2 regions of the Lysinibacillus sp. NPDC094403 genome follow, and region 2 is predicted to be linked to the other one. Evidence: riboswitches for the same ligand, from Rfam matches in the RefSeq annotation. Region 2 holds a riboswitch; the other holds the start of a gene.
The links. A riboswitch is a leader RNA that binds a small molecule or an ion and turns the genes downstream of it on or off. The one in region 2 is predicted to bind FMN.
Positions count from the first base shown of each region.

Region 1: another riboswitch for FMN. It lies ahead of ACQKMV_RS03980 (ECF transporter S component); the one in region 2 lies ahead of ribE (riboflavin synthase).

Region 1 is NZ_JBNNTL010000001.1:866,955-874,011, forward strand. It holds gene sigX (RNA polymerase sigma factor SigX) at 1-229, shown strand, start outside; gene ACQKMV_RS03975 (RNA polymerase subunit sigma) at 226-1,509, shown strand; FMN riboswitch at 1,763-1,960, shown strand; gene ACQKMV_RS03980 (ECF transporter S component) at 2,183-2,773, shown strand; gene ACQKMV_RS03985 (sodium-dependent transporter) at 3,203-4,570, shown strand; gene ACQKMV_RS03990 (STAS domain-containing protein) at 4,772-5,158, opposite strand; gene ACQKMV_RS03995 (methyl-accepting chemotaxis protein) at 5,207-6,901, opposite strand; gene ACQKMV_RS04000 (ATP-binding protein) at 6,929-7,057, opposite strand, start outside.
Region 2 is NZ_JBNNTL010000004.1:76,749-83,805, reverse strand. It holds gene ACQKMV_RS08895 (YibE/F family protein) at 1-373, opposite strand, end outside; partial or broken gene ACQKMV_RS08890 (SDR family oxidoreductase) at 698-969, shown strand; gene ACQKMV_RS08885 (hypothetical protein) at 1,096-1,248, shown strand; gene abc-f (ribosomal protection-like ABC-F family protein) at 1,723-3,348, shown strand; gene ACQKMV_RS08875 (SDR family NAD(P)-dependent oxidoreductase) at 3,420-4,178, shown strand; FMN riboswitch at 4,376-4,501, shown strand; FMN riboswitch at 4,627-4,752, shown strand; gene ribE (riboflavin synthase) at 4,893-5,531, shown strand; partial or broken gene ribB (3,4-dihydroxy-2-butanone-4-phosphate synthase) at 5,561-6,154, shown strand; gene ribH (6,7-dimethyl-8-ribityllumazine synthase) at 6,518-6,985, shown strand.

The DNA.
Region 1 (7,057 bases), on a different contig from region 2:
GTTGCAGGCCAGTGATGAATTTATGCAAGTACAATCAGCACTTGAACATTGTACAGGTGACCAAAAAATGGTCATTATTATGCGCTACTTCCAAGATTTATCGATTGCAGAAACAGCGCAAATACTAGATTGGACAGAAGCGAAGGTAAAAACCACTCAGCATCGTGCCATTAAATTTTTAAGGCAACAGCTACAACAGGTTAGAGAACAGGAGGCGAAACGGCAGTGACACATAATCAATTTGATGATGACCAATTTGAACATGTATTGAATAATGCCCCTAAGCTTTCTGACCGCCGTTCGAAAGAGGAAATATTAAATCGATTATTGGCAGATGCTCGTTTGCAGGATAATGTCCATCTTCAAGAAGCTATACAACAACCATTAGATGATGAAATAACATCGCAAGAGCAACAAAAAAGTACCTACACAGCGATACTAGAGAAGAAAGTTCGTAAATGGCCAATCTTTATGAGTGTTGCAGCTGTTTTCGCTTTAACAGTACTTACAGGCTCCATGTTCATGAAAAACAATGATGCGAAGATGGATCAGGCCAATGCTCCTGAAACTTCTCAATATTCAACAATACAGGATAATCGTGCAGCAAAAAGCTCTATCAACCATGATAATCTTATGGAGTCCAATATAGTAGCAGAACATAAACGGATCATGTCTCTACGATCATCCGTTTATGAGGAAGATTTAACAGATGCAGTGGTGTTCCGTATTGGTTTGGCAAATCGTGATAAGGAAAGTGTACCGATGACATATATCATTCCAAATGAACGAGTTGCTACTGATTTTGGGAAGAAAAAGCCTACAACATTACAAATGTATGAAAAGTATGCGCCGCAAATTGATGAGAAAGCTAATGGTTTTACTAACTATCATCCGTATCAAGGCGAATTGAAGGAGAAGGGTGATAAACTAGTTCATGTATTGCCAAAGAAAAATGACTATGATGTCGCTTCTGCAGATACTGGCGAATATTTAGGAACTTTACAGGATACATTCTCAGACTCAGAGTATAAAGATATTGAGTTTGAAAATCCAGATGGTACAGCATATGAGTTATCCAAGAAAGAAGAGCCTAGTAAGATTATGGAATTAACAAACTCAAATCATTTTAATTATTATTTATATAAAGATGATAATGGGTCTGAATATTTATCACCCGATTCCCGTAAAACTTTTCCCACTGTAACAGAAGCTCTTACCGTTATGCGAACTAAAAATGATGATGTATACGTTCCAGTCGTACCGGAAAATATAACATACACTGTGAAAGAGGTAGCAGAAGGCGTTATTGTTACTTTTGATGAGCCGCTTGATTTATCGACAATGGATGCTGTTCGAGCAACTCAAATGATTGAAGCTATGATGCTTACTGCTGCAAGCTTTGATAAACAAATACGTCTAGACAATGTTGTACAGGAGAGCTGGGAGGGATTTGATTTTAAAAATTTCTTGCCAAAGCCTGTGGGAGCCAATAAACGATATATGCCATAAATAGCATGACGCTAATCTTCAACAAATGGATGAACAGAAATTAATAAGTAAATTTTTTGAGCATTCTCGCCGCTGTATGTGCGTGAATGCTCTTGTCAGTTTAATGACGGGCAGAGTAATCAGTGGGAGATGAAGAAAAGGCTATTAGCGAGAATCTGTAAAACATACAAGTTTAATCGGGATTTTTTAAGCAAAGCTATTTACTTTTCCTTAATAATTCTTTATAGTAAGGCTATGAAACAAAAAAATATTGATTCATCTTCGGGGCAGGGTGAAAATCCCGACCGGCGGTAATAGAGTTGTAAATCGCTAATATTTCATTTTAGAGACATTAGCTCGAATGATTTACTAAATACTCTTCAGCCCGCGACCTGTGCAAATTACTTTTTGCATGGCTGACTTGGTGCAATTCCAAGGCCGACAGTTAAAGTCTGGATGGGAGAAGATGGAGGTACGATCGTCATTCATTGTTATGAATTTAGCTATGTATGAGCGTTTTTTTTGATGTGGATTCACACATCGCATGCTCAAAAATAGTTAATTAATGGCGTTTTTTAATCATGCCTATTCTCCCTTATGCTTTTTTGCATAAGGGTTTTTTCATGATAATAATTGATTAGGTCGTAACCTTTCTTCTTGCGAGATTGAATCAGCAAAGAGGAGAGAGTTTACTATGAAGAAAAATGTTAAACTTCAATCGTTTATTACGATTGGCATGCTGAGCAGTATTTCGTTTTTATTAATGCTTTTTAATTTCCCTATTCCGCCATTCCCAGCGTTTTTGGAAGTGGACTTCAGTGATATGCCAGCATTACTTGCAGCGATCACAATGGGGCCGGTAGCCGGTATTTTAGTAGAATTATTTAAAAATGTGTTAGACTGGATTTTCTCAGGTACGCCAACAGGAGTACCGGTAGGACATATTGCGAACTTTGTAACAGGTATTTTATTTATTCTACCAGTAAGCTTTGTTTTTAATCGCTTCAAAACAGTTAAAGGTCTTATCGGAGGATTAGCTACTGGAACAATCATAATGGCAGTAGGAATGAGCATTCTTAACTATGCGGTATTTTTACCTATGTACACTTACTTTTTAGGTATGGAGCCTGTTGTAGGTGATTCACTATATAAAATGATCGTGGCTGGTATCTTGCCATTTAACATTGTGAAAGGTATTTTAATAACTGTCATCATGGCATTACTATTCACAACAATGCGTAAATGGATTATTAATCAGCGTTCTATGTATTTACAAAATAATTGAAATGAAACCTCGAGCTGTTAAGTGCTCGAGGTTTTTTTATATGAAACGGATAGGCTAGACGAGTAGAACTAGTAAAGGATAGGATTTGAGTCAAAGTGAAGGAAAGAACCGTAAAGCGAAAGATAGAAGAGCCAGAGCGACGGAAAGAAAGGTCGGGACGACGGATAGAAGAGCCAGAGCGACGGAAAGAAAGGTCAGAGCGACGGAAGAACCGGCAGAGCGACGGAAAGAAAGGTCAAAGCGACGGATAGAACCGGCAGAGTGACGGATAGAACTTTCAGAGCGACGGAAAGAATCTGCAAAGTGAGGGATAGAATGGTCAGATCGACGGAAAGAAATGCCGAAATGCCGAATAGGATAATCAAAGTGATCGATAGAATTAATCTAGTCGAGCTTAGTATTTTAATGTAGAATAAGGAAGAGTTTAGTATGTTAGAGGAGTTTGAAGAGATGAGCGAAAAAAAGAGTGAGTGGTCTAGTAAACTAGGCTTTATTTTAGCATCGGCAGGAGCTGCGATCGGGCTAGGGGCAATTTGGAAGCTCCCGTATGTTACTGGACAAAGTGGTGGGGGAGCGTTTTTCCTTATTTTTGTCTTATTTACATTGTTGATTGGTTTACCGATGCTATTATCAGAATATGTTTTAGGTCGCGGTACACAGTCTGAGGCTGTGACTGCCTATAAAAAAATTGCGCCTACGAAAACAGGCTGGGCTTGGGTTGGACGTATGGGCGTGCTCGGTTGTTTTTTATTATTAACTTTTTACAGTGTTGTAGGAGGTTGGATTTTTATATATAGTGGCCTTGGTGTGACTGGGGCTGTTATTGATCCTGGTAATGATCCTAGTGAACTATTTGGAAAGATTGTGGGAACACCTTGGATTACATTACTAGGATTGGGGTTATTTACGCTAGTGAATGTACTAGTCATTTCACTTGGTGTGCAAAATGGTATAGAGAAGGCAAGTAAGTGGATGATGCCTTTATTATTCATTATGTTTATTGTGCTTGTTGTGCGAGCCTTAACATTAGATGGGGCAATGGAGGGAGTTAAATTCTTCTTGTGGCCTGATTTTTCCAATATAACTGGGAAATCTATATTAGAAGCGTTAGGGCAGTCCTTCTTTGGCTTAGCGGTTGGATTTTCTTGTCTTGTGACGTATAGCTCTTATTTAAAGAAGGATGTAAGCTTACCGAATTCTGCAGGATCCGTTGTTATTCTTACTGTGCTTGTATCGTTTTTGGCAGGATTAGCAATTTTCCCTGTTGTATTTGCTTTTAATTTAGAACCAGCATCTGGACCGGGCTTATTATTTATGGTTCTTCCAACAGCATTTAGTCAAATGCCATTTGGTGAAGTATTCTTAGCGATGTTTTTATTATTATTTTTATTTGCAACGCTAACTTCTTCCTTTAGTTTATATGAAATTATTGTAGCTGCATTTATTGAGAAGGGGCGTATGTCTCGTTCTACATTGACAATGCTACTAGGTGTAGTAGTCTTTATTGCCGCAATCCCAGCAGCGCTTTCATCAAGCACGTTAGCGGACGTATCGATCTTTGGGAAAACAATTTTTGATGCAACTGATTTTTTAGTTTCTAATTTAATGCTTCCGTTGGGCAACTTATTGATTGCGATCTTTATTGCGCATGTAGTTGATAAAGAATTTGTGAAGAAGGAATTGTTAATAGGAAGTCATATGGGGCAGGGGTTCTATTCAACATACCGTCTATTGATGTTAATAGTAGTACCTGTTGTGATTATCGTTGTGTTAGTGAATATGCTTTTACAATATTAAAAAGAGTAGGTTGTGTTCCGTTTTACGGGAATGCAACCTACTTTTTTATCTTCATTCAGTAGCACGCTCCCACCTCTGAAGGTAGTGAGATGAACACTGATGTGATTCCTTTTCATTAGGTGTAGCAATTTATCTGTGCGAAAGCGAAGCGACAGCTATAATTACGTAAGGTAAAATGGAATGATGGGGGCAACAATAGCATTAATATTCGCTAAGCGATAGTTCGCCTAACCAGCCTTCTTTAATGATCTGTCTTGCTTGCTCTTCGCTTTTAGTCATAGGGAATACTTTATCGACTTGCGAAATAGCGAACAAGTTGCGAATAAAATCATCGACGACAATAATGGCGATTTTCTTTTCTTTTACAGATACTTTCTTTGCGAAATTGACGATCATGCCAAAGCCAGTACTATCAATGTTTGTAACTTTTTGCGTATCGATAATGTATCCAAGCTTTGTTTCCAAGTTTAATGATTGAAGCTCTTTTTTTATCTCTTCAATCATCCCGTATTCTAAATCGCCAGTAAACGCAATCAAAATATAATCAGCCTTTGTGTCAATATCCATCGCAATTTTCTTCTGATTCATACTATAGCGCCTCCATTTTCTTTTTCGTGTTAGAAAATCCTTTAGAAATTAAAACTTGAATTTATTGACTTCATTTTGTAATTTATCAGCGACTGATGCTAATTCATCTGAACTTTGTGTGATTTCTGCAACGGTTGCATATTGTTCTTCTGATGTTGCGGCAATTTCCTCTGTTGCTGCTGCTGAGTCTTCAATGATACGGGAAATATCTTGAATGGCTTGTTGAACACCTAAGGAGTTGTTGTTTACATGTGTAAATGCAGCCTTCATTTGCTCAACGCCTTTTTCTGTTTCTTCGACTTTTTCAACAATTTCCTTTAAAGCAGTTCCTCCTTTATTGATAATTGTTACTTGTTCCTCTACTGCTAGCAGATTACTTTCCATCGTGCGAACTGTCACGGAGGTTTCAGCCTGAATATCATTAATGAGATTTGTAATTTGTCCTGATGCTAAACTTGATTGTTCAGCTAGCTGGCGTACCTCTGATGCCACAACGGCAAACCCTTTTCCTTGCTCACCTGCCCGTGCAGCTTCGATGGCTGCATTGAGAGCCAGTAGATTTGTTTGCTCTGCAATACCGGTAATAACGGTAATAATGCCACCAATTTCCTCAGAGCGTTTACCGAGTTTTTGGATAGAATCTGTCGCGTAAGACACTGTTTGCGTGACGTCGCTTAAATGCTTGATAGCCTCATTAATTGCCTCTTCACCTTTGCGTGCGATATGTGTCGATTCTATAGCATTATTTAATGTGTTCTCAGCCTTTTGTAAACTACTCGATACTTCTTCAATTGTTTTTTGCATCATTGACACTATTTGTTCAGCCTGATCAGATTGAGTCGTAGTGCCAACTGCAATTTCATTCATCGTAAGTGCAATTTGGTTAGAAGCTTCACTTGTTTGATGTGATGATTCTGCTAATGAGTGCGATGAGTTAGCTATTTGGTTGGCGCTACCAGCTACGATTGTCATTGTCTCTGTTAAATGATTTTTCATATCACTAAAGGCATTTGCTAAAACAGCAATCTCATCTTTACCTTTAGGGTTTAATAACTTTACATTTAAATTTAAATTTGCTAACTCTTTGGCATTTGTACTTAAAATATTGATAGGAGTGATGATTTGTCGCTGTAAAAACCAACTAATTCCAACAATTATTAATATGGCAATTCCTAAGGAAATCGCTACATTTTCCAGTGCAGACTTTGTGGCAATGCTTATATAAGGGGCGGTTGGAACTGCTGTCGCCCATACTCCGATAACATCCCCTTGGCTATTCAAAATTGGGTCATAAGCTCCTTGATGCATACTACCTAAGACATTTGCTGATCCGATAAAACGTTTTTTTTCTCCTAACACAACTTTGGCAACTTCATCAGAAACCTTTGTATTTAAAGCGCGTTCTCCATTCTCGACTATATTTGTACTAATACGCGTATCGTTTTGGAAGATTGAGACCACGTTTCCATTTGTTAGCTGTCCAACTTTATCAGCTGCTTCGAAATTTTCGACCATATTAATGTCGCCTTTATACAATTGATTGTTTTTTATGGACCATTCACCAGGAAATTTAGCATCTAAATATTCATAGCCCAATTGAATATCTGATAAAAGTTTTGTATTTGCGCTTTCTAAAAGATTTTTTTTGGCAACATAAAAGTTTATTCCTGCTAAAAGTGTGGTAAGTAACAAAATACACCCGAATATTAACAGACTCATTTTTTTTCGGATTGACACCTTCATAAAAATTCCTCCAATTTTACGCTTACTTTATATATGAATCTTTTTTGAAATACCAACTAAAAATTTTGTTTCAGAAATATTTTCAAACCAAATATGGTCGACCATATTTTTAACAAAAAATAAACCTCGCCCACGATCTGAATAATCCAATTCGTT
Region 2 (7,057 bases):
CAAAAATAAAAATCCACGCTACTATCAAGACGAACTGATCACGTTTAACGTCTAAAATAGTTCCCGTCAAATCTCCATTTTTGTCCGTATTTGCTTTAATGGAAACAAATAATTTATTCCCAACATGGTACTCCTGGTCGAAGGCACCAGATGCTGAATATTCATTTGTAAAATGAATAAGCTTCCCTTTTTCTTCACCATTTTTTAATACAGCTGTAATAAGCTGAGTATATAAATGATCATCATTTTCATACATATCCGTTACAGGGTTTGATTCTTTTAACTCCGTTTTTATAACTTCAGCAATTGGACGATCATAAAATGCTTCATTGTGATAAACGAAAAAAACAGAAGCGATAAAGCAAATTGCCATAAAGGTATAAAATATAATTTTATTAAAAGATTTTTTTTTCAAGATGTTTTGCAATAAAAAACCTCCAATGTGAGAAGGGAATCTAATCATATTCGTTGCGGTCATTGTTTGAGTTGACACGAACAATGACTCACGATATCACTATGATTTTTTAATGTCAATAAGATTAAAAAAGTGCCATTATAATTTAACGTGCTAATTGAATAGAAGTTCCTTAATTATATATTCGAGGTTAATATGGCTTTTAGCGTACTAAGTTAGTTATAGCATAATTAAATTATTGTTATTCATTGATGTAAGTTTATTCATTAAATCATATATGAGACAGCCTATGCCGGTGCACAGTTACTGGTTGATTATTCCTATACAAAAGGAAGCTATTATTTCATTTACTAGGTCATTATCATTGCAATTATAAGGGAATCCGTGTGAACGCAGTTGCCTCAGAACCGATTTAAACGCCATTAACTGTCTCTAGTTATCCAGCGGAATATGTCAAAACAGTTGCCTCAGAGACGCCAATGAAACGAGCGGGGCAGCCATTTGAGCTTGCACCACCTACCTATATATAATTAGTATCTGATGTCTCATCCTAAGTTACTGGTCAGGTACTTCATGTGAATGGGGGTATAATGACGGAAACTTAGGCAATTAAGGGATTTGTATTCTTTAACGTTTTGTGATAGATTAATAGATACTAAATTCGAAAGGAGGTAAAAGTGATGGAAACTGTATTCGCAAAAGGCTTAGCAGAAAAAGAGGTAAAATCTTACATGCTTGGTGGGAGATTTGCTGTCAAAGGGAGTAGTCAGCCCTTTTTTAAGCAAATTTCATATCGGAAACAGATTCCGGAAGCTTTTGCCTTCTTATTTTAACAATTGTAGTCGTTAATTTTTGATGAACTTGTATAAATATAATTACGTATTGTGGCGCCGGTTCTGTACGGCGCTTTTTTATGTTCAATTGTGAGTCATAAGAAATCTTTCCCTTGTTTGTAGGGTTTTTTTCGCACTTTTAAGGCGCCGTTCTTTCGGCGTCTTTTTTTGTGTTTTAACTTCTTTCATCAGGTGTCCAAACACCTGATGAAAGAAGTTAAAGCCTCCGGCGGATGTCACGGAATCGGAAAGGAGTTAATAAAGGATGTTAGCCTAAAATCATCGCATCCATGCGATAACGGCTAACTGACCTGCATCTTGCAGGCCTAAGCACAAAGCCGATTCCGGATGCAATTATGCCGAGGGATAATTGATAGGAGTGAAAAGAGATGTGTAACCTTATATGTCCATTCATCTGTTAAGCGTTTTAGCTTTGCAAAAGAGATGGTCAAAACCTATAAGGAGATTAAATAAATGATACTTCAATTAAATGGAATTAGTAAAAGTTATTTGGGAGATCCAGTTCTCTCAAATATAACGATGAAAATTGAGCGAGGAGATAAAATTGGCCTCATTGGTGTTAATGGTGCTGGTAAATCAACATTACTAAAGATAATTGCGGGAGACCTTCCTTATGATAATGGAGAGCTCTACATCGGAAAAGGTATTAAAATTGGTTATTTGCGTCAAGACAGTGGGTTGAAGCTAGACAATACAATTTGGGCAGAAATGTTAGAAGCGTTACCTGACCTTCTTGAGGTTGAAAAAGAACTTCGAGAGCTTGAAAAGAAGATGAGCGAACCGACGTTAATAGACAATCCTGAAAAATTTGAAAAAATTATGGATCGATATGCAATAAAATCAGAGTGGTTTATGCAGCATGGTGGCTATGAAATGGAAGCTAAAATTAACAGTATTCTTAATGGAATGGGCTTTGGGAGTACATCAAAAAATACCCCTATTCATCAGCTAAGTGGTGGACAAAGAACTCGACTTGCATTAGCGAAAATTTTATTGGAACAGCCAGATTTACTTATGTTAGATGAACCGACGAATCATTTGGACTTAACAACATTAAATTGGCTTGAAGCGTATTTACACTCATACCAAGGTTCCATTATTCTCATATCGCATGATCGATATTTTTTAGATGCACTTGTTAACGGTATTTATGAGATAGAGCGAGCAGAAGTCAGGAAATATGTTGGGAATTACTCCAAATATGTAGAAAGTAAAGAAAAAACTCGCAACTTGATTGAAAAAAAATATGTCCTGCAACAGCAAAAAATTTCGAAAATGGAAGACTATATACAACGCAATATTACTATGGCTACTTCTTCTAAAAGTGCAAAAAACAAAAGAAAACAGCTTGAGAGAATAGAACGAATTGAGAAACCTATAAAGGATTTAAAACAACCACAGATGGGATTTTTAATGGAAAAAAACTCTCATAAGGAAGTGCTAAAGGTACGAGATTTATCGGTTTTCTTTAAGGTAGATTATGGGCAACAACCGCTATTAGAAAATATTAATTTTCAGCTACAGCGTGGTGATAAGGTTGCATTAATTGGTCCGAATGGTGTTGGAAAATCAACATTAATAAAGACGCTGTTAAAGGAGATTAGTCCAGATAGTGGCGTTATCACTTGGGGTAACGGTGTGACGGTAGGTTACTACGATCAAGAGCAATCGAACTTACACCCAAATAACACCATTTTACATGAGGTCTGGAGTATGTTCCCACACATTGAAGAAGCGAGAGTTCGTACTGTTTTAGGGAATTTCTTATTTACTGATGAAGATGTCTTTAAAAGGATATCTACCCTCAGTGGAGGTGAGAGGGCACGAGTAGCTTTATCGAAACTCGTAATGCAAAAAGCAAACGTGCTTATTATGGACGAGCCAACTAATCACCTTGATTTATTTAGTAAAGAAGTATTAGAACAGGCTCTTTTGAATTATGAGGGAACACTTTTCTTTATTTCACATGATCGATATTTTCTTAATAAGCTAGCATACAAAATGGTGGAGCTTTCTCCAACTGGCATGAGTATCTTTAACGGTAATTATGACGATTACATGAAAATGAAATTAAACTAAGGGCCATGAGCGTGGAAAGGCAAAGAGGACGATTACGTAATAAAATATAAAAGCGAAAAGAGGAAAATAATATGACAAATAAAAATAGAATTGCAGTTATTACAGGATCAGGTAGTGGAATTGGTAGAGCAACTAGTCTTAAATTTGCTGAAAATGGCTATAAAGTCGTGTTAGTTGATTTTAACGAGAAAACTGGAGAAGAGACACTTAAACTAATTCAACAAAATGGCGGTGAGGGGATTTTCGTTAAAGCGGATGTTTCCAAAGTAGAGGATGTTCAGAATTATGTACAGCAAGCTGTAAACACATATGGCCGTATCGATGTTTTCTTCAATAACGCTGGCATTATTCAAAAATTTGCACCATTTACAACGGTTGAATTGGAAGAATACGATCGTCTTATGGATATCAATGTAAAAGGTATTTTTCTAGGAATGAAATATGTTATTCCAGTAATGGAAAAGCAGGGTAAAGGGTCGATTATTAATACTGCTTCATCGGCAGGTATTCGTCCGGAACACAGTATCGCTGTATATTCCGCAAGTAAGCATGCAGTAATTGGTTTAACGAAAGGCGTTGCGATCGAGTATGCAAATAAAGGTATACGTATTAATGCTGTGTGTCCAGGTGGTATCGTTACACCATTATTTCAAAGTGTTGGAGAGACACTTAAAAAAACAGGATACGTACCAGAAGAAATGTCACGTGTTCGTATGGGACGCCATGGTGAACCAGAAGAAGTAGCAGAAGCGGTTCTATTCTTAGCTTCAGATAAAGCAAGCTTCATGGCTGGTGCTGTTGTCTCTGTTGACGGTAGTTTAACTGTGTAATTTTATTGTCTTTGGAACAGCCACGCCTTTGGTCTTTAGTAATGACCAAAGGTGGTGGCTGGTTTTATGTAGCGAATGTGCAAACGTAACGACAGCACAAACTTGCGAATGCGAAATGAATTAGAGAAAAAATTTTAAAAAAGAATTATCTGGATAATAAAATGAAATAGTGTTATCGTAAGAAATAGCTAAATAAAAATATCCTTCAGGGTAGGGTGAAATTCCCAATCGGCGGTGATGAAGAAATTCAAAGTCCGTGAGCGCAAGCTGATTTGGTGCAAATCCAAAACCGACAGTTATAGTCTGGATGGGAGAAGGGTAGAAGTGTGAGCTTTTTAAATTCGCTTGAGTTTATAAGGTTTGTTTGAGTATGCTTTTATGTTAACTACTTCCCATCGTTTAGTTGGGAAGTAGTTTTTGTTTTATTTGGCTAAAAAATTGAATAGCAATAGTTCTTCGGGGTAGGGTGAAATTCCCAATCGGCGGTGATGAAGAAATTCAAAGTCCGTGAGCGCAAGCTGATTTGGTGCAAATCCAAAACCGACAGTGACAGTCTGGATGGGAGAAGAACGATGAGATGACAGCCTATGGAAAAATTTTGTATCCATGAGGTTTATTTGTTGACGTCTTATGTAAATGAACTCCCAAACCCCTTTAATCTAAGGGGTTTTTTGTTTGAACAGAAATTAGAAGTAAATGAAAGTAGGTGAAAAAATGTTTACAGGAATTGTTGAGGATATTGGCACCATAAAAACCATGCAAAGCGATAGAAAAAGTATGGAAATTACCGTACTTTCAAAGAAAATGGTAGAGGATGTAAAGCTCGGGGACAGTATAGCGGTCAACGGTGTTTGTTTAACAGTGATACATTTTAATGAACAAGAGCTAACGATGGATGTCATGCCTGAAACAGTGAGAGCAACAAATTTACAGCAGCTCGCAGTTGGAGATCCTGTAAATTTAGAGCGCGCTATGTCAGCTAATGGACGTTTCGGAGGTCATTTTGTATCCGGACATGTAGACGGAGTAGGGAAAATATTGCGCAAGCGGCCATTAGCAAATGCAGTCTATATTGATATTGAACTATCAACGGAGTTAACGAGCTACTGTATACCAAAGGGCTCCATCACCATTGACGGAACGAGTTTAACACTCTTTCATGTCGAGAAAAACGGTGTCACAGTATCCCTGATACCCCACACTTACAAGGAAACCATTTTAGGTAAGAAGAAAATTGGTGATCACGTCAATGTAGAAACAGATTTAGTTGGAAAATACATTTTGCATCAACTTAAGCATGGACAGGAACCACCGACTGTTACAAGAGACTTCTTAGCACAAAACGGCTTTTAACCAAAATTTACGAACAGGAGGTGGAGATATTGCTACATTCAATCGAAGAAGCAATAGAGGATTTAAAACAAGGTAAGATGATTATTGTAGTAGATGACGAGGACCGAGAAAACGAAGGGGACTTACTCGCACTTGCGGAATTTATGACCCCAGAAACGATTAACTTTATGGCGACCTATGGAAGAGGTCTTATTTGTACGCCGATTTCACAGCAGCTAGCACAAAAACTAGCATTAAAGCCAATGGTTAGTATTAATACAGATAATCATCAGACGGCATTTACCGTTAGTATAGATCATGTAGACACAACAACTGGAATTAGCGCCTTTGAACGGGCAATGACTATACAAAAAATGATAGAGCCACAGGCAAAAGCTGCGGATTTTCGTAGACCAGGCCATGTATTCCCACTAATAGCAAAGGAAAATGGTGTATTAGAACGTAGAGGACATACAGAAGCTACAATTGATTTGGCAAAGCTTTGTCATAGTATTCCTGCGGGCATTATTTGTGAAATTATGGGAGACAATGGCGAAATGCTACGCTTTAATGACCTCATTAAATATGCAGCGCATCATCATTTAAAAATGATTTCAATTGAAGCATTGGCAACATATCGTCGTCAACAAATAATGGAAGAAAACACACAGACAATATAAAGGATCATCAACAAAAATTTGGAATGACATTTGTTAAAACGTACTTTATGTATATAAGTTGATTGGAGTGGAGACTGGGCGACTCCTTGAGGATTAGCAATTGGGGAACGAAGGCTAAAACCATCACGTCCTGTGATAACGCCTTTGTGACCGACATCGGTGCTGTTGCTGTCGCTTCGTTGCACTACGCTTTCGCGCAAGCCCCGACGCCCCCAGGAAGCTTTGCTCTGCGCGAAAGCGAAGCGGCAGCGATAAAAGCGCCCAGTCGGAACGGAAATCAACCCCACGTTATGATGATTAGACTAAATAATAGAGGAGAGATTCAAAATGGTTAAAACATTTGAAGCACAATTAATTGGTACGGATTTAAAAATAGCAGTAGTAGTTGGTCGTTTCAACGAATTTATTACAAGCAAATTATTAGATGGTGCATTAGATGGTTTAAAGCGTCATGGTGTGGATGAGAACTCTATTGATGTAGCGTGGGTTCCTGGTGCATTTGAAGTTCCATTCATCGCGAAACAGTTAGCTGAAACAAAGAAATATGATGCAATTATTGGATTAGGTACAGTGATTCGTGGCTCAACAACACATTATGATTATGTATGTAATGAATCAGCTAAAGGAATTGCAAATGTGTCACTAACTACAAATGTACCTGTTATTTTTGGCATTGTTACTACTGAAAATATTGAACAAGCAATTGAGCGAGCTGGGACTAAGTCAGGAAATAAAGGCTATGATGCGGCAATGTCTGCTATTGAAATGGCAAATTTAAAGAAGATGATTGGATAAATCTATCTTGATATAGTATGGAAATTTCATAGGTAAATTATTCTGGAAAGCATTTTAAAATGAATATTTTTT